4 regions of the Rahnella sp. GSA61A genome follow, and region 1 is predicted to be linked to each of the others. Evidence: predicted binding sites of a transcription regulator. Region 1 holds the regulator's gene; each other region holds the start of a gene.
The links. Region 1 encodes CRP, which controls carbon source genes, mostly activating them, when cyclic AMP is high. Its sites were predicted from a motif close to ATGTGANNNNNNTCACAT; they were not measured.
Positions count from the first base shown of each region.

Region 2: the regulator CRP is predicted to act here: its motif matches at 3,150-3,167, upstream of msrB (peptide-methionine (R)-S-oxide reductase MsrB).
Region 3: the regulator CRP is predicted to act here: its motif matches at 3,941-3,958, upstream of idnO (gluconate 5-dehydrogenase).
Region 4: the regulator CRP is predicted to act here: its motif matches at 5,830-5,847, upstream of LC431_RS21605 (2-hydroxycarboxylate transporter family protein).

Region 1 is NZ_JAHXYO010000008.1:16,181-23,815, forward strand. It holds partial or broken gene LC431_RS12135 (thiamine pyrophosphate-binding protein) at 1-238, opposite strand, end outside; gene allR (HTH-type transcriptional repressor AllR) at 353-1,162, opposite strand; gene LC431_RS12145 (ureidoglycolate lyase) at 1,249-1,755, opposite strand; gene allS (HTH-type transcriptional activator AllS) at 1,970-2,884, shown strand; gene LC431_RS12155 (phosphoribulokinase) at 3,020-3,889, shown strand; gene LC431_RS12160 (OsmC family protein) at 3,893-4,300, opposite strand; gene crp (cAMP-activated global transcriptional regulator CRP) at 4,663-5,295, shown strand; gene LC431_RS12170 (YccS/YhfK family putative transporter) at 5,357-7,432, shown strand.
Region 2 is NZ_JAHXYO010000021.1:19,911-27,545, reverse strand. It holds gene sppA (signal peptide peptidase SppA) at 1-353, shown strand, start outside; gene ansA (asparaginase) at 511-1,524, shown strand; gene pncA (bifunctional nicotinamidase/pyrazinamidase) at 1,538-2,167, shown strand; gene LC431_RS21290 (YeaC family protein) at 2,244-2,516, opposite strand; gene msrB (peptide-methionine (R)-S-oxide reductase MsrB) at 2,612-3,025, opposite strand; gene gapA (glyceraldehyde-3-phosphate dehydrogenase) at 3,375-4,373, shown strand; gene LC431_RS21275 (D-hexose-6-phosphate mutarotase) at 4,540-5,409, shown strand; gene LC431_RS21270 (aldo/keto reductase) at 5,492-6,346, opposite strand; gene LC431_RS21265 (MipA/OmpV family protein) at 6,477-7,226, opposite strand.
Region 3 is NZ_JAHXYO010000013.1:155,395-163,029, reverse strand. It holds gene LC431_RS17140 (GMC family oxidoreductase) at 1-846, shown strand, start outside; gene LC431_RS17135 (cytochrome c) at 843-2,246, shown strand; gene LC431_RS17130 (SDR family oxidoreductase) at 2,308-3,051, opposite strand; gene idnO (gluconate 5-dehydrogenase) at 3,060-3,824, opposite strand; gene LC431_RS17120 (LacI family DNA-binding transcriptional regulator) at 4,030-5,013, shown strand; gene LC431_RS17115 (MFS transporter) at 5,189-6,541, shown strand; gene LC431_RS17110 (Bcr/CflA family multidrug efflux MFS transporter) at 6,775-7,635, opposite strand, start outside.
Region 4 is NZ_JAHXYO010000022.1:6,097-13,731, reverse strand. It holds gene nrdE (class 1b ribonucleoside-diphosphate reductase subunit alpha) at 1-1,434, shown strand, start outside; gene nrdF (class 1b ribonucleoside-diphosphate reductase subunit beta) at 1,456-2,439, shown strand; gene mgrA (L-glyceraldehyde 3-phosphate reductase) at 2,557-3,600, shown strand; gene LC431_RS21610 (C40 family peptidase) at 3,648-4,106, opposite strand; gene LC431_RS21605 (2-hydroxycarboxylate transporter family protein) at 4,403-5,758, opposite strand; gene LC431_RS21600 (sensor histidine kinase) at 6,078-7,635, shown strand, end outside.

The DNA of each region.
Region 1 (7,635 bases):
CCGCCGGGCCAGACGTCCCCAGGCACACGCCGATGTTCCCGGCTTTCGCACGGGTATAACCTTCGGCCATATGCGATGCACCTTCCACATGACGGGCTAACACATGACGGATTTTTCCATGCAGGCGCATGGCGTTATAAAACGGGTTAATCGCTGCGCCCGGTACACCAAACGCGGTGGTGATCCCTTCTTTTTCCAACACATACATTGCTGCCTGTGCAGCTGTCATACGAGCCATAGCTAAATCCTCAGGTAATTCCGCTTTGCATAAAATAACGGAAAAAGTTTCCAACTTTAATTTGACTGAAAAAAATCCCGCTCACGACAGAGCGGGGATCGCAGGACGAACCGGTTAGTGGCGCTGGCCCAGGGCCAGACTGATGTCACGCGCGGTATCCCGCACCAGTTCGCCTAAATCGGTAAAACGCTCCGTCGTTAAGCGGGAGCTGGGGCCGGAGATCGAAATCGCCGCCACCGCATTGTTATTGCTGTCAAAAATCGCCGAGGCCAGACAGTTCAGCCCTGTCACATGCTCTTCGCTGTCCTGTGCAAAACCCTGCTGACGCGCGTGTTGCAGATCCTTTTTCAACGCATTCAGATTATCCAGCGTGTGCGTCGTAAAGTTCTTCAACCCCGCCTGCATCATCAGGCTCATCAGCGCCTCGTCATCCAGCGAATACAGCAACGCTTTCCCGGCACCGGAGGCATGCAGTGGCAGACGGCTGCCAAGCGGCGCGCACATCCGCACCATCGACTGGCATTCCCGCTGGCCGATCAGTACCGCTTCGAAACCGTTGCGGATCGCCAGATTGGCCGTTTCGCCCGACAACAACATCAGGCGCTGCATATAAGGCGCGGCGACTGACAATACATCCCGGTTATGGATATAAGACGATCCGACCGTAAACGCCTGTAAGCCAATGTGCCACCAGCTCAGTTGCGCATCCTGATAAACAAAATCGGCCTCTTCCAGCACTTTCAGCAGTCGAAAGGTGGTGGAAAGGGGCAGCGACAAATTCTCTGCAATGTTGCTGACAGAAGAACTGCCGCCGGACTGCGCCAGATAATTCAACACCGCAATGCCGCGTTCTAAGGCCTGAGCGCCCTTTTGCGAACCAGAACCAGGCTGGCTAGGACGCCCCCGTTTTTTTACTTCGGCCATCTCACATTTCTCCAGCATCAGGCGCTGAGCGCCCGCGTTTCGCTTGTTTTCAGATGCTTGTATCTTATGCAAGATGCTTTATAGCGTCACGACTTTAATCCCGCCGCAACGGGTAAAATAAGCTGATAGCCCTGAGGTAACTGACTGATATCACAGTTGTCTGCGCCGCCACGATCGACGGTGAGAAAATTCGTCACCGTCTCAAACGCAAACAGCGGATGGTGCCAGACATTCCGGTGATAATTCACGCCCTGCAGGCCGTTGGTGATAAAGGCTTTCAGCGTGGAGATGTCCGGCGTCTCGCCCCCTGCCGCAACAATCACGATAAAGCGCTCGCCCTGCATCGGCACAAACGCCTGTGAACCGAGCGGGTGTTTTTCGAGTTGCGTCACCACAATGGGCAACGGTGCTGGCTGGGCGCGGTTGATGCTGACCAGCGGGCGATCCTGCCCGAGGATTTCCACGTTGGTCAGATCGTGGTACCGCTCAACCTTGCCGTCGTTGATATGAAAAAAATCGCGACCTGTCGTCTCAATCACATCGCCGTAAGCCGCGAAGGCCGCCTGGGTCAGCGGGTAAACCGGAAGTTCCATGGCATTCATCCCTGCATTTAAAATAAAACCGGTGAGATAAGCCCGCCAGATTGGCGGATTTATCCTCAATGCAATTACTGTAGAAACTTTTTCCAACTTGCTCAATCGAAATATGGAAAAAGATTCCATAAAATTGATGAAGTCCACAATTCTCATCCGGTTAAATCTATAAAATCTTTTTCATTCAATGCATTAACATTACTTCGGGTGACCTATGCTGGATGAGGAGTCGATTAAAACCTTTATGCACGTCGCACAAACAGGCAGCTTTTCCCGCGCGGCAGAGATGCTGCATAAAACGCCCGCGACCATCAGCTATCGAATTAAGATGCTGGAAGACAGTGCCGGGACGTTATTGCTCAACCGCACGACCCGTACGGTGTCGCTGACGCCCGCCGGACAGCATCTGCTTGAACGATGTCGCCAGTGGCTAACCTGGCTGGAGGGTGTACCGGCAGAACTGCAGCAGATTAACGACGGCATTGAGCGCCAGCTGAATGTGGTGGTGAACAATCTGATGTACTGCCCTGAAACTCTGGCGGCGTTATTAAGCTGTCTGACGCAGCGCTACCCGTTCACGCAGTTCACTTTCACACGACAGATTTACATGGGGGTATGGGATACGCTGCTGTACGAAGATTTTCAGCTGGCGATTGGCGTCACCGGCACCGAATCTCTTTCTAACGCCGTGAATCTGCTGCCGCTGGGTGAAGTGGACTGGATTTTTGTTCATGCGCCCTTTCATCCGCTGCAGCACATCACTGGCATGCTGGAAGAAGCGGTGTTGCGTCAGTACATTGCCATCAATGTGGAAGACACCTCGCGCCATCTGAACAAGCGGGTAGCCTGGTTGCTGACCGGGCAACGGCAGATCATCGTGGCAGATGTGGCGACTAAACTGGCCTGTCACCTGAAGGGAATGGGTATCGGTTTTCTGCCGCGCCATCTGTGCCAGCCATATCTCGACAGCGGCGAGCTGATCGCCCGACAAATCCGCTATCCGCGCGCCCCTTCCCCGCTCAGTCTGGCGTGGAAAAAGGAGTACACAGGCAAGGCGCTGCATGACATTGTTTCTCTGTTCCACCAGAAGGACCCGCTGATCCAACCGTTGCTGGCGGGTTTAGAATAGTGATGCCCTCTTTGGCTTCGCGAATAAATATGGTAACAATAGGCTTAATTATGCGCAGCCTTGACGCCAGAACTTCGACCACAGAAAAGACCGCGTCTCGCCTGCCTGCATCACCTTTATGGAGAACAGCGCATTATGTCAGCCAAACATCCTGTTATTGCCGTGACCGGTTCGAGCGGTGCAGGCACCACGACCACCAGCGTGGCATTTCGTAAAATATTTCAGCAGCTTGGTTTGCGTGCGGCGGAACTGGAAGGCGACAGTTTTCATCATTTCACCCGTCCTGAAATGGATGCGGCAATACGCAAGGCGCGCGATCTGGGACGTCATATCAGCTACTTCGGGCCGGAAGCCAATGACTTTGGTTTGCTGGAAAAAAGCTTTATCGAATACGGTAAAACAGGCACTGGTCGTTCACGTAAGTATCTGCATACTTATGACGAAGCCGTTCCCTACAATCAGGTGCCGGGTACCTTTACGCCGTGGCAGGCGTTGCCGGAACCGACGGATATTTTGTTTTACGAAGGGTTACACGGTGGCGTGGTGGCGGACAAAATTGACGTTGCCGCGCAGGTCGACCTGCTGGTCGGCGTAGTGCCTATCGTCAACCTCGAATGGATCCAGAAACTGGTGCGCGATACCGGCGAGCGCGGGCATTCCCGTGAAGCGGTGATGGATTCCGTCGTGCGTTCGATGGATGACTATATCAATTACATTACGCCGCAGTTTTCCCGCACACACATCAATTTCCAGCGGGTACCCACCATCGACACCTCGAACCCGTTTGCCGCCAAAGCCATTCCGTCACTGGATGAAAGCTTTGTGGTGATTCATTTTCAGGGACTGGATGACATCGATTTCCCGTATCTGCTGGCCATGCTGCAAGGGTCGTTTATCTCGCACATCAAAACACTGGTGGTGCCGGGCGGCAAAATGGGGCTGGCGATGGAGCTGATCATGGCGCCGCTGGTGCAGCGCCTGATGGAAGGCAAGAAGATCGAGTAAACTTTATTCGGCTGCAATCACTTCAAAGCTGTGGGTGATTGTGGCCGCTTTCCCCAGCATCAGAGACACAGAACAGTATTTTTCGGCAGACAGGCTGACTGCGCGTTCAACAATCTTATCGGTCAGATCCTTACCGGTGACGATAAAATGCAGATTGATGTGAGTGAACAGACGCGGCGCTTCTTCGCGGCGTTGTGAGGTCAGCTTCACTTCACAATCACGCACGTCATTACGACCTTTTTGCAAAATTGACACCACGTCGATTGCACTACACCCCCCTGCGGACATCAGTAACATTTCCATCGGGCTTGGGGCTTTATCACCCGCGTTTCCATCCATTGAAATCTGATGACCCGATGCAGACTCACCTAAAAATGTCAGTCCTTCAACCCATTTGACACGTGCATGCATGAACTATTCTCCCGGTGAATAAACTTGTCGAAATCTGCTCTCAGAGTACCCTTTCACCTAAAATCTGGCAACGTAACCCGATCGCCATCATGCTGAAGCGAGACAACAGAAGACAGCATCTCAAACCTGTGCTACAAACAAAGCCGAAACATACTTTCCAGTAAATTGCGGTGACGGTTTTTGCGGTTTAAGTACAGAACCCACGGTGATGACAGCAATAAACAGGCTGTTGCACTCCGACATCCGCTTGCAGCATTTCTGGAGAGTTATATGCTGAAAGGGCGCTTTGGATTTGAAGTGCCGTACAGGGAACTCTGAGCCCTGTGATTTTGGGCAGCGATAACAACAGAGGATAATAGCAAATGGTTCTCGGCAAGCCACAAACAGACCCGACTCTTGAATGGTTCCTGTCTCACTGTCATATACATAAGTATCCTTCTAAAAGTACGCTGATTCACCAGGGTGAAAAAGCCGAAACGCTTTACTACATCGTGAAAGGGTCAGTTGCTGTCCTGATTAAAGATGAAGAAGGCAAGGAAATGATACTGTCCTACCTTAACCAAGGTGACTTCATCGGTGAGCTGGGACTCTTCGAAGAAGGTCAGGAACGCAGTGCCTGGGTACGTGCTAAAACTGCCTGTGAAGTGGCTGAAATTTCGTATAAAAAATTCCGCCAGCTGATTCAGGTTAACCCGGATATTCTGATGCGTCTCTCCGCGCAGATGGCCAACCGTCTGCAAGTGACGTCAGAGAAAGTCGGCAACCTTGCCTTCCTTGACGTTACCGGTCGTATCGCTCAAACCTTGCTCAATCTGGCTAAACAGCCTGATGCAATGACCCATCCGGACGGGATGCAAATCAAGATTACCCGCCAGGAAATTGGCCAAATCGTCGGTTGTTCACGTGAAACAGTCGGACGCATTCTCAAAATGCTGGAAGATCAAAGCCTGATCTCCGCACACGGTAAAACGATTGTCGTTTACGGCACACGTTAATCCCTCAAAAATTGGCGCGGCAAAACACTGTCGCGCCTTTTTTATGGGCTAAGCTTTACCCATGACGCTATGGCGAAGACTGTTTTACCATCCTGAAGTGAACTACGCGCTGCGCCAGACGCTGGTGTTGTGCTTACCTGTTGGCATTTGCTGGCTGTTTGGCAATTTGCAAATGGGCCTGCTGTTTTCCCTCTGCCCGGCCTGTTGTAACATCGCCGGTCTGGATACCCCGCATAAACGCTTTTTCAAACGCCTGCTCGTCGGCGGTTCACTCTTTGCCGTGAGCAGCCTTCTGCTGCAACTGATGCTCGAAAGCTGGCATATACCGCTGCCGCTGATCATGCTGTCGCTGGCGTTACTGCTCGGCGTCACCGGTGAAATCAGCCCGCTGCATGCGCGCCTGTTGCCCGGTGCGCTGGTGGCGACTATCTTCACGCTGAGTATGGTGGGCGTGCGCCCGATGTGGCAGGCCCCGGTGTTGTTCGCCGCTGGCACAGCCTGGTACGGATTGTTTAACTGGGCGTGGTTTCGTATTTCGGAAGAACAGCCGATGCGCGAAACGCTCAGCCAGCTCTATCTGCAACTCGCGGATTATTTCGAAGCCAAGTACAGCCTGCTGACGCAACACACCGATCCCGAAACCGCGTTACCCCCACTGCTAGCCCGCCAGCAGCAGGTTATCGACCTGATTGCCCTGCTTTATCAGCAATTACACATGTTGCCCCAGCACGGACATCATCATCACCATAAGCGGCTATTTCAGCGTTTTCAGGTGGCGCTCGATTTGCAGGAGCACATTACAGTGAGCCTGCATCAGCCGGAAGAAGTGCAGAAACTGGTGGAGGAAAGCCATGCCGAAGCGGTTATCCGCCGAAATGCACAGGTGATTTCCACCCGTCTTCGGGTGATTGCCGACGATATTCTTTATCACCGTTTATCCGGGCGCTTTACGATGGCCAATGAGCTGACCGCGCTGGAGAAAATCGCCGCGCGCAACCCGGACAATCCGGTAGGTCAGTTTTGTTATTACCATTTCAGCCGCATTGCCCGTCTGTTACGCACACAGCGGCCGTTGTACAAACGTGACCTGATGAACACCCAGCCGCGTTTGCCCTTCTGGCCCGCGCTGAAAAGCTATCTTTCCTTCAAATCCGTGGCACTGCGTAATGCCGCACGTTTGGGCATTATTCTGGCGATTGGCAGCAGTCTGGGTCTGTTCTTCAATTTGCCCAAACCCTACTGGATCTTGCTGACTATCATGTTGGTCAGCCAGAACGGTTATAACGCCACGCGGGTGAGGATCCAGCACCGTGCACTCGGTACGCTGGCCGGATTGCTGATTGCCTCAGGCTTGCTCAAACTGGAACTGCCGGAAGGCACCACGCTGCTGTGCATGCTGCTGATCACCCTGTTGTCCTATACCGTTCTGCGCAAAAACTACGGACTGGCGATGGTCGGCATGACGGTGACTGCAGTGTATACCCTGCAATTGCTGGCGATGAACGGCGTGCATTTTCTGGTACCACGACTGGTCGATACCCTGATCGGCTGCGCGCTGGCCTTTGGTGGCACTATCTGGTTGTGGCCGCAATGGCAAAGCGGTTTGCTGCGCCAGAATGCACACCAGGCGCTGGAAATCTATCAGGACGCTATCCGCCTGCTGCTCGAGGAAAGCCCCGACACCGCCAAACTGGCGTACACCCGTATGCAGGTCAATCAGGCGCACAATAAGCTGTTCACTTCGCTAAATCAGGCGATGCAGGAGCCGGGTTTTAACTCACATTATCTGGCGGATATGCGTTTGTGGGTGACGCACAGTCAGTTTGTGGTTGAGCATATCAACGCGATGACGATCCTCGCCCGCGAGCATTACATGCTGCCGGAAAAACTGGCGACGGAGTATTTACAGACCTGCGAAATCGCGCTGCAAAGCTGTCAACAACGACTGCTCTACGACGGGCCGGGCAGCGAGAACAACCTGTTTAATGCGCCGGAACTTCACCCGGATATGCCACTGACCGAAATGGAACGCCATCTGCGGCGCGTAATTTCACATCTCAGCGTGATGCATACCATCTCGTCACTGGCGTGGAAGCAGAGGCCGCATCATGGGATCTGGCTGACGCGGCGGGCGTGAAGGGGGAGACCCCTTTCAAATCCCCTTTTTACTGGCTTGCAGTCAGACTGCTTTTTGAAATTGAGAAAATTTCGGTTTCTCAAGTACGGATGCCGTGTACTGGCGTTCTTTTAAACGGATTGAGAAAGTTTCGGTTTTTCAATTGCCGTGTTCGCTTAACTCACCGAGCCGAAACCGACCAAAGAGGGCTAAGACGAGCCCTC
Region 2 (7,635 bases), on a different contig from region 1:
AGATCGACCAGATCGCCCAGGGCCACGTGTGGATCGGTTCAGATGCCAAAGCCAATGGCCTGGTTGATGAGCTGGGTGATTTCGATGACGCCGTGAAGAAAGCCGCTGAACTGGCCAAACTGCCAAAATGGCAACTGAACTGGTATGTCAGTGAGCCAAGCCTGAGCGACCTGGTATTCTCGCAGGTCAGCGCATCGGTTCACGCTATGTTACCGGCGGCAATCCAGGCGTATCTGCCTGCGCCGGTGAGCAAAATGGCCATGGCGCTGAAATCACAGGCTGACCTGTTCAGCAACATGAACGATCCGCAGAACCGTTACGCACTCTGCCTGACCTGTGGTGATGTGAAGTAACGTTCCGTTTTGGGATAATGTGGGATAAAGAATCGCCTTAATGCACAGCCCGGAGCTTCTTGCTGAGAACTCCGGGCTTTTTTAGGGTGGGACGTCAGCCACGAAGCCTTTATACTTAGCGCAGTTGCTTTCACCTTTCTAAAAAAGAACATCTTCGATGACTAAAAAATCTATTTACGTTGCCTATACCGGCGGCACAATCGGTATGCAGCGTTCTGAACAGGGTTACATTCCGGTGTCCGGCCATTTACAACGTCAGCTGGCGCTGATGCCTGAATTCCATCGCCCTGAGATGCCTGAATTTACCATTCAGGAATACGCGCCTCTGATGGATTCCTCCGACATGACGCCGGAAGACTGGCAGCACATCGCCGATGATATTCAGGCGCATTACGACGACTACGACGGTTTTGTTATCCTGCACGGCACCGACACCATGGCATTCACCGCTTCTGCACTGTCGTTCATGCTGGAAAATCTGAGCAAACCGGTGATTGTGACAGGGTCACAGATTCCGCTTGAAGCGTTGCGTTCTGATGGTCAGATCAACCTGCTGAACTCGCTGTATATCGCCGCGAATCATCCGGTCAACGAAGTCACCCTGTTCTTCAACAACCGTCTGTATCGCGGCAACCGCAGCACCAAAGCGCACGCAGATGGTTTCGATGCCTTTGCCTCACCGAACCTTTCGCCTCTGCTGGAAGCCGGGATCCACATCCGCCGACTTTCCACGCCGTCACTGCCTGAAGTGCCTGCGGCGAAGCTGAAAGTGCATCACATCACGCCACAACCGATCGGCGTGGTAACGATCTACCCGGGCATTTCCGCCGAAGTGGTACAAAACTTCCTGATGCAACCGGTAAAAGCGCTGATCCTGCGCTCCTATGGTGTCGGTAACGCCCCGCAAAAAGGCGACCTGCTGAAAGTGCTGAAAGACGCATCTGAGCGCGGCATTGTGGTGGTTAATCTGACGCAATGTATTTCAGGGCGCGTCAACATGGGCGGCTATGCCACCGGCAACGCCCTCGCCCATTCCGGTGTGATCAGCGGCTTTGATATGACCGTGGAAGCGGCACTGACCAAGTTGCATTATCTGCTCAGCCAGTCACACACTCCCGAGGAAATCCGCGAACTGATGCAGCAAAACCTGCGCGGCGAACTCACCGAATAAATCAGAGGGCGATATGAAATCTGCTTTGTTGCTGGTCGATCTGCAAAATGATTTTTGTCGCAGCGGCGCGCTGGCCGTGACTGACGGCGACGCCACGATTGCGGTTGCCAATAAGATGATGACATGGTGTAAAAGCCATGACATCGCCGTGGTGGCATCGCAGGACTGGCATCCGGCGGGACATCGCAGCTTTGCGGTGAATTCCCACGCGGAGCCCTGGACGTCGGGCGAACTGAACGGTCTGCCTCAAGTCTGGTGGCCGGTTCACTGCGTTCAGCGTGAACCGGGCGCTGAATTTCACCCGGGGCTGAATCTGCCGCAGGTGGATTTTGTGGTGCAGAAAGGCACCAATCCTGACATCGACAGTTACAGTGCGTTTTTCGATAACGGACATCGTGCTGCTACGATGCTCAATGACTGGCTGAAAGCGGCGCAGATTACACATGTGTATGTGATGGGGCTGGCGACGGATTACTGTGTGAAATTCACGGTGCTGGATGCGCTGGAGCAAGGTTATCAGGTGACACTGCTGACCGACGGTTGCCGTGGCGTCAATCTGCAACCCGAAGACAGTGCTGAAGCGGTTGAAGCGATGCGTAAAGCAGGGGCAAAAATCAGTACCTCTGAGGCAGTAACAGGCTGAATTTGTCTTCCCGTCTGACTTGATAAAGGCGCTTCAGCGCCTTTATCAGCAAACAGCACTTTCGCAACCCGCCCACTTACTCCGGCTTCAGTTTAATCAGCGTATCCTGCGCAAATTGCTGTTTCAGTTCCTGCTTGCTTTTGGTGACAATCTGCCCGTCCGTGCCAATGCTCATGTGCTGGGCATCAACATTGTGACGCGACTGATACAGCATCACGGCCTGCAGGCTGTGTTCTTTCTGTTCCGGCGTCAGCGCGACACCGTCCGGCCACTTTCCGAGTTCAACTGCCTGCGCGAGACGTGCGTAAATTTCCGGCGTCATTACATCAATAAGTTGATTAATTTCCATCTGAGCACCTTGTGTTCATCTGTATTATTCAAACGGTTTTGAATAATAGCTGAATCGATTTTGTCGGTAAAATTACATCACCATTTTCTTGCGAACTAACCGCGGGTTTTATTGCCACTTTTGCCATCAGTAAAGCTCATTGAGGCAGAGTTTATGCAGTAACGTTCACCTGTCGGTTTCGGGCCGTCCGGGAAAACATGCCCCAGATGAGCTTCACAGCGGGAGCAGCGGATTTCGACACGCGCCATTTTATGCGAATTATCAGTGAGATATTTGATCGCATCAGGGTTAACTGGCTGATAAAAACTTGGCCAGCCACAGCCGGAATCGTATTTGGTATCGGAGTAGAACAGCGCTGACTCACAGACCACGCAATGATAAATCCCTTCGCGGCGGTTGTGCAGCAACTTTCCGGAGAACGGAGGTTCTGTTCCGTGCTCCTGCGTGACATAACGTTGAATTTCAGTGAGTTGGTCAAGTGTAGGGGAAGATTTGGCTTCAATGCTCATGATTCTCGTTCTCTGACGAATATAAAAATCAACTTAAATAACAGTTTATAATAACAAAAAATTAACAACGAGTCTGCCCGTTTTGTCCTAAACTGTATGGCATCAGCGTTAGCCAGCTTGCAACTTGTGATGGCGATCACACTCCTGATCTTCCGGCTCTTTATATTCTGTTTTTCGCCCCCATGTGGTTGTGAGCCGATTTAAAAACGGAACGTGCAATAAGCGAGCAAGAGTAGGTCGTCGCTTTGACTTACAGCAATAATTGACACGATTCCGCTTGACGCTCAGCAAGGTTTTTGTAATTTTACAACCAACCTTTTATTCACTAAAAAAATAGCTGGTGGAATATATGACTATCAAAGTAGGTATCAACGGTTTTGGCCGTATCGGTCGCATTGTTTTCCGTGCTGCTCAAGAACGTTCTGACATTGAGATCGTAGCAATCAACGATCTGTTGGACGCGGACTACATGGCATACATGCTGAAGTACGACTCAACTCATGGTCGTTTCAACGGTACTGTTGAAGTTAAAGACGGTCACCTGGTTGTTAACGGCAAAACCATCCGTGTTACCGCTGAGCGTGACCCAGCTAACCTGAAATGGAATGAAGTTAACGTTGACGTTGTAGCTGAAGCTACTGGTCTGTTCCTGGATGATGCGACTGCTCGTAAGCACATCACTGCAGGCGCTAAGAAAGTTGTTCTGACTGGTCCTTCTAAAGACAACACCCCAATGTTCGTTATGGGTGTTAACCATAAAGAATACGCAGGTCAGGAAATCGTTTCTAACGCATCTTGCACCACTAACTGCCTGGCACCACTGGCTAAAGTTATCAACGACAACTTCGGTATCGTTGAAGCACTGATGACCACTGTTCATGCAACTACCGCAACTCAGAAAACCGTTGATGGCCCGTCTCACAAAGACTGGCGCGGCGGCCGCGGCGCATCCCAGAACATCATCCCTTCTTCTACCGGTGCTGCTAAAGCAGTAGGTAAAGTTATCCCAGCTCTGAACGGTAAACTGACGGGTATGGCGTTCCGCGTTCCTACTCCTAACGTTTCTGTTGTTGACCTGACTGCACGTCTGGAAAAACCAGCGTCTTACAAAGAAATCTGCGCAGTAATCAAAGCAGCTTCTGAAGCAGGCGATCTGAAAGGCGTTCTGGGCTACACCGAAGACGACGTAGTATCTACCGACTTCAACGGCGAAAAACTGACTTCCGTATTCGATGCGAAAGCAGGTATCGCGCTGAACGACAACTTTGTGAAACTGGTTTCCTGGTACGACAACGAAACTGGCTATTCAAACAAAGTATTGGATCTGATCGCTCACGTTTCCAAATAATTGGTTATGTGAATGAACTGATTGAAGGGCGACGCAAGTCGCCCTTTTGCTTTCTGTCGGATGCACTTTTTTATCAGCACATGAGTGCGATCAAACAGACGGGTTTGGTTCATGTGTAGTCTTGGTTCAAAATCGTAATTGTTTAACCCTGACAGGATTTTAGATAATGACAGAACAACTCTTTTCTCTTCCGATCGTAAACCAAATCTCTACCTCCGTTAGCCAGCGTCTTGTCGACGAACTGCCGGTACTCGTGGTGACTCATCCGAAAGTCCGTGCTGCCATTGCCCTGCAAGGTGCACATCTGTTGGCATGGCAGCCTGAAGGCGAAGAGCCGGTGCTATGGATGAGCAGTGCCAGCGCGTTCAAAGAAGGCGTTGCGATTCGTGGCGGTATCCCTATCTGCTGGCCGTGGTTTGGTCCGGCGGGCAAACCCTCACACGGTTTTGCACGTAACGTTGCGTGGGAACTGACTGACCACAAAGAAACTGACGAAGATGTGGTACTGACCTTAACGCTGAAAAGCTCCCCTGAAACACTGGAATTATGGCCGCATGCATTCACGCTGACGGCACGCTTCACGCTCGGGGCAACCTGCCACATCGAGCTGGAATCAACCGGTGATTTCGAAGCCAACAGCGCCCTGCACACCTATTTCAACATTGGCGACATCGCCGATGTCACTATTAAAGGCCTGGGCAACAGCTTTATTGATAAAGTCGATGGCGCAAAAACCAAGCAGGAAGACGGTGATCTGACCTTCACGGGCCAGACTGACCGCATCTACACCCAGCCGCAAGCCACCAGCGAAATCGTTGATCCGGTTCTGAAACGTACGCTGGTTGTCGCACATGAAAATAACGCCGATGTGGTGGCCTGGAATCCGGGTTCTGCACTGTCGGTGAGCATGGCTGATATGCCGGATGACGGATATAAAACCATGGTGTGCGTTGAAACGGCGCAAGTTTCCCATACACACACCTCTACGCATGCCGCGCCAGCGCGTCTGGCAGTGACCTTCTCTGTCCGTAAATAACCGGTTTAGGTTTGCAGCAAAGATGACATAGGGGCCAGATGGCCCCTTTTTATCGTCTGATGACCGATGTGAATGATTGACTTCAAACCATATCCAGCGGCGTTTTATGATTCGGTGCCGGGAATACTGTGTCAATTCGTGCTATTTCATCGGCCGTCAGGCTGAGCGTCAGCGCCGCCGCATTATCTTTCACGTGCTGCGGTTGTACCGCTTTAGGAATAGCGATCACGTTACCGGTGCGCGTTACCCAGGCCAGAGCAATCTGCGCGCTGCTGACACCCCGAGCGTTGGCGATTTCCTGCATCACCGGTGCAGTCAGGACGTCGTGACGTAACTTGCCGGCCTGCGCCAGCGGGCAATAGGCCATAACGGGAACGCTGTGCTCCTCACACCACGGCAGCAGGTCAAACTCAATGCCACGGACTGCCGCGTGATACAGCACCTGATTGGTCATGCATGCATTGCCTCCGGGGATTTTCCACAGCGCCTGCATATCGTCAGTATCAAGATTAGAGACACCCCAGCGCCGGATTTTGCCGGATTGCTGCAATTTTTCCATCGCCGTGACAGTGTCATGTAGCGGAATCGAACCACGCCAGTGCAACAAATACAGGTCTAGACAATCTGTTTTTAAACGCTTCAGACTTTGCTCACAGGCGGCGATCGCTTTCGCGCCACCGGCATGATGCGGATACACTTTTGACACCAGAAACACGTCATCACGCCGCCCGGATATCGCTTCACCGACCACCCTTTCCGCACCGCCATCCGCGTACATTTCTGCAGTGTCGATCAGCGTCATACCGGCATCCAGCCCTTGCTGCAAGGCCTTCACTTCGGCACGGAGATCACTGTTCCGTTCCCCCATATACCAGGTACCTTGTCCGATTGCGGGTACTGTCGTGCCATCAGGCAATTGCACGGTCTTCGCTTTCATCTGTTTCCTCCGGTTGGGTCATAGCTGAAAAGTTAATTCGATTCTTTGAAAATTTACTGATCTATAAATGTGCAAATGGGGCGATACGCCCCACTAATGTGCAATATGTTCACCATGATGGTGCATTGCCTCAGAAGGTGTAAGTCACACCCGTCCACAACACGCCAGTCCAGTTATTTTCGATGATCGGGCTGTCGGTCACTTCACTGGACAGACGCAGGTAGCGACCGGTCACGAACCCTTGCCATGCTGGCGTGAAGTTATATTTTGCGGAGACTTCAACATACGGGCTGAAGCTGTCGTTCGGGGAATAGCTATGGAAGCCACTGCGACGGGATTCGTCTTTGGTCACGCCATAATAATACTGGGTGAGATTCGAGCTAAACCAGGTCACACCAAAGCCCGGTACCACAGCCCAGTTAGAGCCTTTAATGGCATACAGATAAGCCAGATCAGCAGTCATGCCATTGCTGGTATCCAGCGTATCCGCATTGAAGCTGGCGCGGAGGGTACCCCACTCGGCATTATGCGAATAAGCCAGACCGGCCATCAGCGTTGAGTGACGTTTATCGAGGCGCTTCATGCGCTTATCGTCGCTGTCGCTTGGGTCAAAGCTCAACGGGAAATAGCTGGCGGTGACGCTCAGTTTGTTGGCGTCATCATTCCACAGGTAATAGCCCGCCATCAGGGTGTGAAAATAGAAATCATCATTGTCGTAATTGATGATCGGTACCGGGTATACGTGGTCATTATTACCACGGTACGGATCCGGAGCGACCAGCGCAGATGCACCCGCCTGCCAGGTTCCCGCCACGGCAGCATGACTGCAAAGCACTGCCGCGCTAACGATGGACAGTGTTTTTAGATTGATCATTTTCATTGTCTTAATTCCATTAAGTAAAAAAACGTCGCTAGTGTAAATGAACCTTAAACGTCACGCTTAGCAATTCTGGGTCTATAAAAAGACATATCCAGAAAAACCGGGGCGATCGCACAATTTAACTGCAAAATATGAAATAAAAATGACTAAAGAAACAACTTCCGCTCTGCAGGGCACGTCCTGTAAGGCTTTTCAGAGCATTCCGCACAACTGAGTCATTGATATGACTTAAAAAACGCCAAAACCAGAGAGGAAATTTTCTTAATGCCAAACTACGCTTATAAATAGATGAAAGACTTAGCCTGAACGGTTGCCCGTCCCACCGAATAAAGACAGTTCTCAAACCATCGAGATTGTCGCTTTCCAAGGGGTTTTGCAAGTTGGCATAAGGGTTGCTGTATTTCAGGTG
Region 3 (7,635 bases), on a different contig from region 1:
GTGACCGCCGTTCACTGGCTGGATAATCAGAAGAAATCGCATAAAGCGACCGGTAAAGTGTTCGCGCTGGCCTGTAACGGCATCGAGACGCCACGCCTGTTGCTGATGGCCGCAAACGAAAAAAATCCAAACGGTATCGCCAATTCGTCTGATCATGTTGGTCGTAACATGATGGATCACTCCGGTTTCCACTGCACGTTTATCGCCAAAGAGCCGCTGTGGATCGGTCGTGGTCCGGCGCAGAGCAGTTGTCTGGTCGGCCCGCGCGATGGCGATTTCCGCAAAGACTATTCTGCCAACAAAATGATCCTCAACAACATCAGCCGCGTGATCCCTGCGACCTCTAAAGCGTTGCAGATGGGGCTGGTGGGCAAAGAGCTGGATGAAGAAATCCGCCGCCGTTCCATCTTTGGCGTGGATTTGTCCATCAGCCTGGAACCGCTGCCGGATCCAAATAACCGCCTGACACTCAGCACCACCCGTAAAGATCCACACGGTTTGCCATGCCCGGATATTCACTACGATGTCGGGGATTACGTGCGCAAAGGCGCGGAAGCGGCTCACAAGCAGCTTGAGCACATCGGTTCCCTGTTCATGGCAGAAGAATTCAATATCACCACCAGCCTGAACGCCAACAACCACATCATGGGCGGCACCATCATGGGCAGTGATCCGAAAGATTCTGTAGTCAACGGCGAATGCCGCGCACACGACCACGCTAACCTGTGGTTGCCGGGCGGCGGCGCGATCCCGTCCTCCAGCGTGGTGAACAGTACGCTGACTATGGCCGCACTCGGCCTGAAAGCCGCCGATGATATGGCGAAAAAACTGGCAGGTGCCGCATGAAGAAACTTCTCACCGCCTGCCTGCTGAGCGCATCGCTAAGCGGATTCGCCTTCGCTGCGGACAATCAGGCTGAACTGATCCGTCAGGGGCAAGAAGTGGCGACAGCCGCCGACTGTCAGGCCTGCCATACTGCCCCGGAAGGCGGTAAAGCGTTTGCCGGTGGCTATGAAATCCATTCACCAATGGGCACGATTTACACCACCAACATCACACCGTCGAAACAGTTCGGTATCGGTAATTACACCGAAGCACAGTTCACCCGCGCGGTGCGGGAAGGTGTTCGCCCTGACGGTGCCAATCTGTATCCGGCCATGCCTTATACCTCTTACAGTCATATGAGCGATGCCGACATGCATGCGCTGTATGTCTATTTCAAAGAGGGTGTGAAGCCGGTCGAACAACCGAATGTTGAAACTGCCCTGCCGTTCCCGTTCAACATGCGTATTGCGATGGCGGGCTGGAACATGATGTATCTCGACAGCACGCCGTTTAAGCCGGATCCGTCGAAAAGTGAACAATGGAACCGCGGTGCGTATCTGGTCAACGGTGCCGGTCACTGTGATACCTGTCATACGCCACGTAACCTGATGATGGGTTCTGTGACCGATAAACCGCTGGCAGGCGGCATGGTCGGCCCGTGGTATGCCCCGAATATCAGCTCGGATCCGGTCAGTGGTATTGGTAACTGGTCGCAACCTCAGCTGGTGGAATACCTGAAAACGGGCCGCACCGCCGGGAAAAACCAGGCAGCGGGCGGTATGGCGGAAGCGGTTCAAAACAGTCTGCAATACATGTCTGACAGTGACCTGAACGCGATTGCTTTCTACCTGAAAAACAGCACGCCGGTGCGTGACCCGCGTGATACGCAGGCGGCGGACACCTTCGGTAAACCGGTGAACGTGGAAGAAGGTTTACGCGGCGCGCACCCGTTTAATGCGAACAAAACCATCGACAACGGTGCGGCACTGTTCAGCGGTTATTGCGCCAGTTGCCACCAGCCGGACGGTTCTGGCAGCGAAAATCAGGCATATCCGTCGCTGTTCAACAATACCGCCACCGGCATGGGTAATGCGTCTAACCTGATTTCCGCCATTCTTTACGGCGTGGATCGACAGGTCGGCGACCATCACGTACTGATGCCGAAATTTGGCGTGGGCTCGTATGTCGGTCAGTTAGATGATCAGCAGATTGCTGACATCTCCAACTACGTGCTGAAAAACTACGGCAATGCGGCCATTCAGGTCAGCGCACATGATGTCGCGGTGTTACGCGCAGGCGGTCCGGTGACATTACTGGCGAAACTGCAACCGTTTATGGCTCCTGCAATGGTGGCTGGCGTGATTGTTCTGCTGGTGCTGATTTTCTGGCTTGGCCGGAAACGCAAAACCAAAGCAGCGTAATCCGTACACTGAAATGCAAAACGGCCCTGTTTGGGCCGTTTTTTATATGCGGATCTGAAAACTAACCGCGCCCGACCAGCGGCATGGCGCTCGCCATTACGGTCATGGTCAGCACGTTAGTGTCGAGCGGTAAACCGGCCATAAACGCCACCGCCTCACCGACGCGCTCCACCGGGATCACCGGTTCCTCAGCGATATGTCCGTCCGCCTGCATTCTGCCTGCCAGCGCTTTATTGCCCATATCCGTCGCCGCATTGCCGACATCGATTTGCCCGCAGGCAATGTTGAACGCGCGACCATCGAGCGCGGTGGATTTGGTCAGTCCGGTAATCGCGTGCTTGCTGGCGGTGTACGGCGCAGAATTCGGGCGCGGCGACTGCGCCGAAATCGAACCGTTGTTGATGATACGTCCGCCTTGCGGCGTTTGTTGTTTCATCAGTTTTACCGCCGCCTGCGTACACAAAAAAGCGCCGGTGAGATTGGTATTGATCACCGACAGCCAGTCTTCCACCGGCAGTTGTTCGATCGGCACATCCTTCACGTTATTACCGGCGTTATTGAACAGCAAATCCAGACGTCCGAAGGTTTCCTGAATATCCTGAAACAGCGCGGCCACCGATTGCGGGCTGGTCACATCCAGCTGACGTGCCACCGCCTGCCCCGGTGTAAACAACGCGACCGCCTGGTCGAGTTTTGCCTTATTACGCCCGGCCAGAATCACTTTAAATCCGATCGCTTCCAGCGCTTTCGCGGCGCTCAGGCCGATACCGCTGCCCCCGCCAGTGATTAATGCGATTTTGTTCATTGGGCCTCCTATACTGCAGCCAGCATGCCGCCATCAATAAAGAGTAAATGACCATTCACGAAATCTGAGGCCCTAGAGGACAGATAAACCGCGCCGCCCACCAGCTCTTCAGGATTGCCCCAGCGTGCAGCCGGCGTGCGTTTACACAGCCATTCGGAGAACTCTTTGTTATCGACCAGCGCCTGGGTCATGTCAGTTTTGAAATAGCCCGGCGCGATGCCGTTCACCTGAATATTGTAGCGTGCCAGTTCAACGCACATGCCACGGGTCAGCATTTTTACCGCGCCCTTTGAAGCGGCGTATGGCGTGATGGTGTCGCGACCCAGCTCGCTTTGCATCGAACCGATATTAATGATTTTGCCGCGCTCGCGTTGGATCATGTAACGCGCCACCGCCTGCGATACCAGGAACACAGATTTCTGGTTTACGGCAATCACGTCGTCCCAGTCTTTTTCCGGAAACTCGGTGAATTTATGGCGGCGCTGAATACCGGCGTTATTCACCAGCACATCAATCGGCCCGATGGTGCTTTCAATATGATCAATCGCCTGATTCACCGCCTGACTGCTGGTGACATCAAATGAGACGGCATGGGCGATAAAGCCTTCAGCACGCAGGGCTTCGGCCGCTTTTTGCGTGGATTCCTGTTGTGTACCGTTAACGATAATTTCCGCGCCATGCTGCGCCAGCCCTTTCGCCAGCAGGAAACCCAGACCGCGCGTCGAGCCGGTAATCAGAATCTTTTTATTGTCCAGTGAGAAGAGATTTGTCATGACGTTGGCCTTATTGAACGCTGATTTAAAAAGTTAGCTTCACTACACCGGTTTACCCCGCGCTAAACTGTGATGCAGATCACCTGACGGAATGTTAAAAAACCCTGTTACTCCGGGTGTGATCATCATCATTTTGATAACAATCTCCGGCGCTTTCTGTTTCAATAACAAGGTATATTTGCAGGCCCAATCAGGAAAACTCCGCATGAGAAACCAGCGCGTGACACTACAGGACATCGCCCAACTGGCGGATGTCACGAAGATGACGGTGAGCCGTTTTCTGCGCACGCCGGAAAAGGTGTCTCCTGAAACCCGCGAACGCATCACGAAGGTGATGGAAGAAGTGGGATATCCGCTGGAAGAAGCCCGCGGACCGGCCAAAGCGCCGCGTATCGGCATTTTAGTGCCGTCATTTAACAACCAGATTTTCTCCGACTTACTGGCGGGCATTGAGTCGGTCACTTCCGCGCAGGGCTTTCAGACGCTGGTCGTCAATTACGATTACAGCAAAGAGCGCGAGGAAGAACACATCATTAATCTGCTCGGTTATCAGCTTGCCGGACTGATCCTCACGGATTCCGTGCATACCCTGAAAGCCGATAAGTATCTGAATGCCGCAGAAATTCCTGTTGCGCAGGTGATGGATCTCGACGATCCGCACGGGCGGATTGCCGTCGGTTTTGATAACCAGCAGGCCGGTTACGATATGGCGAATACGTTGCTCGCCAGCGGCAAAGAACATGTGGTGTATTTCGGTTCGATGTCAGATGCCCGCGACCAGAAGCGTTATCAGGGTTACAGCCGCGCAATGGATGAACGCGGGCTGACGCCGGTGCATATCACGCCTAATAAAGTGTCGTCGGTATCTATTGGTGCGGGCATGCTGGCCATGGCGCGTCAGTTATATCCGCAGACCAACGCTATTTTGTGTACCAATGACGATATTGCCGTCGGCGTGTTACAAGAATGTATCAAACAGGGGATCCGCGTCCCGCAGGATATGGCAATTTCCGGTTTCCACGGGCTGGATATCGGCCTCGCCACTACACCATTATTAGCCAGCGTGATCACCCCGCGCTTTGAGATGGGGAAAGTGGTGGCAGAGATATTGCTCAAAAAAATCAGGAACCTGCCGACGATCGAAAGGGTGGATTTGCATTACCGTATTTCCCTCGGCGGCACCATTTAATCCTCCTTTCCCGTCCATTTCTCCCCCTTCGTCCTGCACGCCAACTCCGGTGCAGGATCACGTAAGTGGTAACACCTTTTCTTAACATAATTCAACGTGACTCCTGTCACGAAATACTTTCCTCAAAATGCTTTTATTAAGCCATCACCGGTTACAGGCATACAGAGGAAAGAATATGGATAATAAGATTCCTAAGGCTCGCTGGCTTCGAGTAATAACGCCAATCCTTATCGCTTGCATTATTTCCTTCATGGACAGGGTCAATATTAGTTTCGCCATGCCCGGCGGGATGGACGCGGAATTAGGGATTACCGCTTCAATGGCCGGTCTGGCCGCCGGTATCTTCTTTATCGGCTATTTATTCCTGCAGGTGCCGGGCGGCAGCCTGGCGGTACACGGCAGCGGACGGAAATTCATTGCCTGCTCATTGATTGCCTGGGCGGTGATCTCCATCCTGACCGGCTTTATCACCAATCAGTATCAGCTGTTGTTCCTGCGCTTTGCGCTGGGTGTGGCAGAAGGCGGGATGCTGCCGGTGGTGCTGACGATGGTCAGCAACTGGTTCCCTGATAAAGAACGTGGCCGCGCCAATGCTTACGTGCTGATGTTCGCGCCGCTCGGCGGGATGATCACCGCGCCGTTGTCCGGTTTGATTCTTGATACGCTCGACTGGCGCTGGTTGTTCATCATCGAAGGGGCATTATCTTTCGTGGTGATGCTTTTCTGGTGGTTCACCATCAGCGACCGTCCGGAAGAAGCGAAATGGCTGTCAGAGCGTGAACGCGACTATCTGGTGACGGAACTGAACCGCGAACGCGAAGCCCTGAAAGCCCTGGCGCCGGTAAACAATGCGCCGCTGAAAGAGGTGTTCCGTAACAAGTCTATCGTCAAACTGATCATCATTAACTTCTTCTATCAGACCGGGATTTACGGCTATACCTTGTGGCTGCCGACCATCCTGAAAAACCTGACCGGCGGTGACATGAGTTCAGTGGGTATGCTGGCGATTATCCCTTACGTCGGCACCATGCTGGGGATCCTGGCGATGTCGGTGCTGTCGGATAAAACCGGTAAGCGTCGTATGTTCATTGCCCTGCCGCTGTGTGGTTTCGCAGCTTGTCTGGCGGCCTCTGTCGCATTTGGCCATAACATCATGGCGGCCTACGGTTTCCTGGTCGGTGCCGGTTTCTTCCTGCAAGCCGCCACCAGCGCCTTCTGGACCATTCCGGGTAAAGTCACCACGCCGGAAGTGGCAGGCAGCGCACGGGGTGTGATCAACGGTCTGGGGAATCTGGGCGGTTTCTGCGGTCCGTATCTGGTCGGCGTGCTGGTCAGTCTCTACGGCCAGAGCACCGCGATTTATGCCCTGGTGGCCTCATTACTGATTGCCGCGGCAGTCACCACGTTGCTGCCAAAAGAGTGCGATATGGCGCTGGTACCGGGGGCGAAGGCCAAAGCCATGGCGGATGAATACGCCCGTGCCAAAGCCGCGCGCAGGGTTCAGGGAGTGAAAGCAGAAGTGGTTTAATGATCCAAAACGGTGCTGGTTTAGCTCCTCCCCCTGCGAAGGGGGAGGTTGGGAGGGGGTTTTAAAGGCTAACCCCTTGTTAAAGAAAACGTTAGCTTTCTGATTTTGACCTTAATACCCCACCCCAACCCTCCCCTTCGCAGGGGAGGGAGCAGACCGAATTCCTGCTTCGACATCTGTAAAATCAGCAGGCCAACCGGACTTTGCTCCTCCCCCTGCGAAGGGGGAGGAAGTTATGCAGATACTGCTTTCGCCGGACGGCTGGCGTAGAGATACAGCAAGGTGGCGGCCAGGACACAGAACGCCATTGAACCGACCATCGGCCAGGCGCTTTTCGCCGTAAACAGTGACAGCACAGAACCAATCGCCGCACCGGTTCCGAAACGAATCGTGCCAGCCAGTGAAGCGGCTGTACCGGCCATGTGCGGGAAGTCATCCATAATGACGGCCATGGCGTTAGACGTCACCATCGCAATCACACCGACATACCCCGCCACACCGATCACCATCGCCCAGAATGGCAATCCGAAGGTACACACAATCACCAGCCACATCCCCATCGTCAGTTGCACAAACAACCCGAAGCGGAACATTTTCACCGCGCCCGTACGGCGCACGTTACGGCTGTTGATGAGTGTCAGAATGACCAGTGCGACGATGTTCAGCGCAAAGTAAAAGCCGAAGTTCTGCGGCGAAACGCCATTAAGTTCGATGTAAACAAACGGACCGGCGCTGAGGAAAGAGAACATCCCGGCAAATGAGAAACCACTCGCCAGCATATAACTGAGCACACGTTTGTGACGGAACAGGGACGCAAAGTTACCGACGCTGGTACGCAGATGAAATTTCTGCCGTCGTTCCTTGGGCAGTGTCTCTTTGATATAGACGCCCACCAGCGTCGCGGCAATCAGCGCGGCGATGGCCATTGCCCAGAAAATCGCGTGCCAGCTGAATATGGCCATCAGCAAACCACCGAGCATCGGTGCCAGCAGCGGCGCAACCGTCATCACCAGCACCACGAAAGACATCATTCGCGAGAATTCATCTTTGGTGAACATATCGCGCATCAGCGCATTGATGACCACACTTGCGGC
Region 4 (7,635 bases), on a different contig from region 1:
TTCTCTTACGCCAACCAGCTCGGTGCGCGTCAGGGCGCGGGGGCGGTCTATCTGAACGCTCATCACCCGGATATTCTGCGTTTCCTCGATACTAAGCGCGAAAACGCCGACGAAAAAATCCGGATTAAAACGCTGTCTCTGGGTGTGGTTATTCCGGATATCACGTTCGAACTGGCGAAGAATAATGAAGATATGTACCTGTTCTCGCCGTATCACGTGGAGAAAGTGTACGGCGTGCCGATGTCTGAAATCAGCATCAGCGAGAAATATCGCGAGATGGTGAATGACAAGCGCATTCATAAAAGCAAAATCAACGCGCGTGAATTCTTCCAGGTGCTGGCGGAAATTCAGTTCGAATCCGGCTACCCGTACATGATGTTTGAAGACACGGTTAACCGCGCCAATCCGATCAAAGGTCGCATCAATATGAGCAACCTGTGTTCGGAGATTTTGCAGGTGAATTCGCCGACGATCTACGGCGAAGACCTGTCTTATCAGGAAATTGGCAAAGACATTTCCTGTAACCTCGGTTCGCTGAATATCGCTTCGGCGATGGATTCACCGGATTTCGGCAATACTGTCGAAATGGCGGTTCGTGCGCTGACGGCGGTGTCTGACATGAGCCACATCCGCTCAGTGCCATCTATTGATCAGGGGAATCAGGATTCGCACGCCATCGGCCTCGGCCAGATGAATTTGCACGGTTACCTGTGCCGCGAGCGTATTTACTACGGTTCGGAAGAAGGTCTGGATTTCACCAATATCTATTTCTGCACCGTGGCTTTCCACGCGATCCGCGCATCGAACCAGATCGCCATCGAGCGCCAGCAGTCGTTTAAAGGCTTCAGCGATTCCACTTACGCCAGCGGCGCGTATTTCGACAAATATGTCGATGACGCACTGGCGGCGAAATGGCAGCCGAAAACAGAGCGCGTGCGCGAACTGTTTGCAGATGCCGGTATTGCCATTCCGACCACCGCAGACTGGGCGGCGCTGAAAGCCTCCGTGATGCAGCATGGCCTGTATAACCAGAATTTACAGGCGGTGCCGCCCACCGGTTCTATTTCCTACATCAATAATTCGACGTCGAGTATTCATCCGATTGTGTCCCGCGTAGAAATCCGCAAAGAGGGCAAAATTGGCCGTGTGTATTATCCGGCGGCGTTTATGACCAACGACAATCTGGATTACTACCAGGATGCCTATGAAATCGGCCCGGAAAAAATTATTGATACCTACGCCGAAGCCACGCAGCACGTCGATCAGGGGCTGTCGCTGACGCTGTTTTTCCGCGATACCGCCACCACGCGCGACATCAATAAAGCGCAGATTTACGCCTGGCGCAAAGGCATCAAAACCATTTATTACATCCGTCTGCGCCAGATGGCGCTGGAAGGCACCGAAGTTCAGGGCTGCGTTTCCTGCACGCTGTAACCGACTGAAAGGATTTAAAAGATGAGCGCAGTAAAACAATTGTTAGTGCCACAGCCGGTCAGCAAAGCCATTAACTGGAACAAAATCCAGGACGATAAAGATCTGGAAGTGTGGAACCGCCTGACGTCGAACTTCTGGTTGCCGGAAAAGGTGCCGTTGTCGAACGATATTCCGTCCTGGGCGACGCTCAGCGCAAAAGAGAAACAGCTGACGATCCGCGTGTTTACTGGCCTGACGCTGCTGGATACCGTGCAAAACGTGGTCGGCGCACCGACGCTAATGAAGGACGCGGTGACACCGCACGAAGAAGCGGTTTACTCGAATATCTGCTTTATGGAAGCGGTGCATGCGCGTTCTTACAGTTCGATTTTCTCGACGCTGTGCGCCACCGTGGACGTGGATGAAGCCTACCGCTGGAGTGAGGAAAACGTCGCGCTGCAAAACAAAGCCGCAATCATTTTGTCGTATTACGACGGCGAAGATCCGCTGATGAAGAAAGTCGCCAGCGTGTTCCTCGAATCGTTCCTGTTCTATTCCGGTTTCTATCTGCCGATGTACTGGTCGAGCCGCGCCAAGCTGACCAACACCGCCGATCTGATCCGTCTGATCATCCGCGATGAAGCGGTTCACGGTTACTACATCGGCTATAAATTCCAGAAAGCGCTGGCGCTGGAAAGCGAAGAGCGTCAGCGTCAGATCAAGGAGCAGGCGTTTGATCTGATTCAGGATTTGTACGATAACGAGATCCGCTACACCGAAGAACTGTACGACGGTGTAGGCTGGAGCGAAGACGTGAAGAAATTCCTGCATTACAACGCCAACAAAGCGCTGATGAATCTCGGCTACGAAGCCCTGTTCCCGGCCAGCATGGCGGATGTGAATCCGGCGATCCTTTCCGCATTATCGCCAAACGCCGACGAAAACCATGACTTCTTCTCCGGATCCGGTTCGTCATATGTGATCGGCAAAGCCGTCAACACCGAAGACGAGGACTGGGATTTCTAAACAGCTCCTTCCCCTCGTGAGAGGGGAAGGAGGAAAACGGATGTTGCCGTTATTTTTCTCAGCGTTAGTATAGAAACAGTGTTTCAAAACCCTACGCGATCAGAAAAAGGAAACATCATGACGCCCTATCAAGCCTCATCCTCCCGTTACGAAACCATGCAATTCCGCCGTTGCGGTCAGAGCGGTTTACAACTCCCTGCCCTTTCTCTTGGCCTGTGGCACAGCTTCGGCCATGTCAGTCCGCTGGAATCCCAGCGTGCATTGCTGCAAAAAGCCTTCGATTTAGGCATCACCCATTTTGATCTGGCGAATAACTACGGCCCGCCTCCGGGCTCTGCGGAAGAAAATTTTGGCCGTTTGCTGAAGCAGGATTTCGCGCCATATCGCGATGAACTGATCATCTCCACCAAAGCCGGTTACGACATGTGGCCAGGACCGTACGGTTCCGGCGGCTCGCGCAAATATCTGCTGGCCAGCCTCGATCAGAGCCTGCAACGCATGGGGCTGGATTACGTCGATATCTTCTATTCGCACCGGGTGGATGAAGAAACGCCGATGGAAGAAACCGCAGCGGCGCTGGCTTATGCGGTGCAAAGCGGTAAGGCATTGTATGTCGGGATCTCCTCTTACTCGCCGGAACGTACCCAGATCATGGCGGAGTTACTGCGTGAGCTGAAAGTACCGCTGCTGATCCATCAGCCGTCATACAATCTGCTGAACCGCTGGGTGGATAAGAGTGGTTTGCTGGATACGCTGGACCAAAATGGCGCAGGTTGCATCGCCTTTACGCCGCTGGCGCAGGGGTTGCTGACCGGCAAGTATCTCAACGGCATCCCTGACGGCTCGCGCATGCAGGTGGAAGGGAATAAGGTGCGCGGGCTGAACGCCAAGATGCTGACAGAAGATAACCTGAACAGCCTGCGGTTGCTCAATGAGATGGCGCAGCAGCGCGGACAGACCATGGCGCAGATGGCGCTGAGCTGGCTGCTGAAAGACGATCGCGTGACGTCGGTGCTGATTGGTGCCAGCCGCCCTGAGCAACTGGATGAAAACGTGAAAGCGCTGGATAATCTGCGCTTCACCGCTGAAGAACTGACAGCGATTGATAAGCATGTGGCGGATGGTCAGCTGAATCTTTGGCAGGCTTCGTCAGATAAATAACCATCCAAAACAAACGGGCGGATCTCCTGAAAGGATCCGCCTTTTTTTTAGCTCATCAGTTCTAAACGACGTGCGGTTTCGTAATGATCAACCCAATACTGATTATCCAGTGATGAAATAGTGACGCCTTCAATTTTCGAGGCATGAATGAACTGATGATCCCCGACATACACGCCGACATGACGATCGCCCGGCGACGTTTTGAAAAACACTAAATCTCCCGGTTTCAGATTATTTTTACTCACTTTTCTGCCGTTCCTGATTTGCTGAAAGGTGGTTCTTGGCAGGCGTGTTTGCAGGGAATCATTAAACAGATGCTGCATCAGCGACGAGCAGTCCACGCCTTTGTGGGTGGTGCCCCCCCAGCGGTAATGCGTCCCCTTCCAGCGCGGATATTCCGCCAGCAGGGCGCTTTTAATATTGTCTGAGTTGCCCGTATTGACCGCAGTCACGGTGGACCCTTTTCCATTAAAAAGTTCGCTATGGAAAAATTTGTAGGTGTCCATAGACTCAAATTCTTTAGGCATATCAAAAGCAAAGGAGTGGATGCTAAACAAACCGGTAACGAGAAGCAGTAAGGCAGAAACAAGCGATTTAATACGGAACATGCGTGGATTCTTTCGTCAAAAAATAGTGCTCTTCCTTACGTGGGAACCTGCTCACGGGGCGGGTGACTCGTCTCTGAGTGCGCAAATAATAACCGCCGGACAATAAATAAGCAGGTTGAATTGAGTCCAAAATTGGACTGGGGATTTTTTCTCAGGAAAACCCACCCCTTAGGCTGAAGGGGTGGGTGAAGGTGTTATGAGAAGAACTTCGCCAGAACAAACAGGCCGACAGAAACGTTGATAGCTCCCCCGATACGGGTAGCGATTTGCGCGAAAGGCATCAGCGTCATGCGGTTGCCGGAGGTCAGAATCGCCACGTCGCCCGTGCCGCCCTGCCCGCTCTGGCAGCAGGAAACAATCGCCACATCGATAGGGTGCATGCCAATTTTCTTACCCACATAAAAACCGGTGCCGACCAGCGCCAGCACCGTGGTCACAATCACCAGCAGGTTCTGCAGGGTGAAAGCGTTGATCAGTTCCTGCCAGGGCGTGATCGCGACACCCACCGCGAACAGCACCGGATAGGTCACGGCAGTGCGGAAGAATTTATACACCGTCATCGAGCCGTGCTGAATAGTCGGCGAAACGCCGTTCGCCAGTTTCACCAGCACCGCCGCAAACAGCATGCCGACCGGCGCTGGCAGGCCGATCCATTTCTGGCCGAGCATCCCGACCATGTACAGCAGGATGGCCAGCAGCGCACCACAGGCCAGCGCGTTGACGCCCGGATTGCCCTCAAATTCATCGGTGCCACTGCCCATCTGGCCTTTTTTCGACGGCATCAGTTGGCCTTCGCCGGTAAGATGCGGATAACGTTTACCGAGCTGGTTCAGCACGCCCGCCAGCACAATGGCCGTCAGGCCACCGAGCATAACAATCGGCAGAATGCGCCCAAGCGCCACGCCCTGCTCCATATGCAGGATGGTCGCGTAACCCATCGACAGCGGGATCGCACCTTCTCCGACACCGCCAGCCATGATCGGCAGGATCAGGAAGAAGAAGGTTTGCATTGGCGGTAAACCTAAAACAGTGCCCATCGCCATACCGGCAATCATGCCGACCACTTCGCCGCACAGCATCGGTACGAAAATACGCATAAAGCCCTGGATCAGCACCTGACGGTTCATGCTCATGATGCTGCCGACAATAATGCAGCAGATATAAAGGTAGAGAATATTGGTGGATTTATAGAATTTGACCGTGGAATCAACAACAACATCCGGCAGCAGGCCGTAATGCACCATCGCCGAAGGAATAAAAGTGGCACAAATCGCCGCGGCCCCCAGTTTACCCACCACAGGTAAGCGTTTACCCAACTCGCCACAGGCAAAACCGAAGAAGGCCAGCGTGGCGACCATCACCACGATGTCACTCGGCAACTTGCCATTCAGGCAATCGAGCAGGATCAGCACGCCCGCCAGCAGGAAAAAGGGCAGCGGGATAATGCCTATCTTGTAGTGATCAAGAATGTGCCACCATTTTTGTCTGGCCGAGAGGCCGGAGGTTTTCGTTTCTTTGACAGCGATGTAGGAATCGTCGGTTGTGCTCATGACATTGCCTCTTTCTTCTGAAGACTTTTCTTATTGATGGTCTGAGCATATGAAAACAGGCGGTCAGCCAGGTGTGAGGTTGTTCAAATTAAAACCGCAGGGATAAAGGTTGTTATGGTGTTTATGGTGTTAATGCACCCTGATTTATAAGGATTATAAGATTAGTAGTAAACCCCGCTATTAACCCTGTTATTACTGTGTGAAATAATCATTATTTTAATCTTCTGTTCACAACTCCGCTTCTCTGCGATTACGACTCACATTTCGCCGTGATAGGCTTATTGAATGTATATCTCAGGTTCGCCGTGCAGCAGGTCGTATGAAATTCAGGTTACCTTTTCAGGTAAAACTCTTTTTATCTCTGGTGGTATTTTCCTGCGTGTTGCTGGCACTGCTGGGGGCTATTTTATTTCATATTATTGACCGTCAGTTACATCATGATCTGGGCCAGCGTGCACGGGTTCAGGCCAGCGAGATCGCTCTGATGCCGGGGCTGGCGCAGAAGGTACAGGCCCGCGATATCCCCGGCATCGCGAAACTAATCCAGCCATTACGCGATAAAAGTGACGCCAGTTATATCGTTATCGGCGATACCCGCGAGCTGCATCTTTATCATTCCGAATCTCCGGAGCGCATAGACCTGCCGATGATTGGCGGTGATAACGCCGGTGTGCTGGCCGGTAAAACCATTATTTCCGTACGTCAGGGCGGCATCGGCGTTTCATTGCGCAGCAAAGCCCCGATTCTGGATGCCAGTAATCAGGTGATCGGCATTGTCTCGGTCGGTTATCTCACCTCTTACATCGATAATATTAATGGCCGCCGTCTGGCGCAGGCCGGTTTATACGGTTTACTGCTTTTATTACTGCTGTTTATTTTTTCATGGATGTTCACCCGCAACGTTAAAAAACAGATGTTCTGGCTGGAACCCAAAGATATTGCCCTGCTGGTCCGCCAGCAAAAAGCGTTGCTGGAAGCCATGTATGAGGGCGTATTTGCGATCAACGCCGAAAGGCAACTGATTTCAATTAACCGGGCCGCACGCGAGTTACTGGATATCCGCCAGCCCGAAAACGAGCTACTGGGTAAACCGCTGGCGGAGGTGCTTCAGACGCCGCCCACGTTCTTTACGCAACGTGGTGTCAGTGAAAACAACAGTCAGCATGATCAGATTACGGTACTCAATCAGAGACAGGTGATCGTCAACCGCGTACCCATCGAACTTGAACCCGGTGCAGAAAGTGGCTGGGTATTCAGTTTCCGTGATAAAAACGACATTAATACGCTGAGCAGCCAGCTGAGTCAGGTGAAGCGCTACGCCGATAACCTTCGCATCATGCGCCATGAACAACTGAACTGGACTGCGACGCTGGCGGGCTTGCTGCAAATGCAGCGTTACGACGATGCAATGCGCTATATTCAGGCACAGTCGGAAGGCGCGCAGGCCGTGCTGGATTTCGTCTCAGCACGTTTTACCTCGCCAGCACTTTGTGGCCTGCTGCTGGGGAAATACGTCAGTGCACGCGAAAAAGGTGTCGAGCTGAGTTTCGATCCTGCCTGTCAGCTCACCCGCATACCGGCAGCCATCAGTGAAACCGAACTGATGTCAGTGATTGGTAATTTGCTGGATAACGCCGTGGACGCCACACTGAAAGCACTGACGCCCCCGGCACCGGTCGAATTGTATATTTCCGACCGGAACCGGGAACTGCTGATTGAAGTCGCCGATCAGGGCAGCGGCGTGGAAGATGCACTCAAGCCGCACCTGTTTGAACAAGGCGTCACCAGCAAGCCCTCCAGCGGGCAGGACGCCACGGGTGCAGAACACGGTATCGGCCTGTATCTGGTGGCCGGTTATGTCCGTCAGGCGGGTGGCA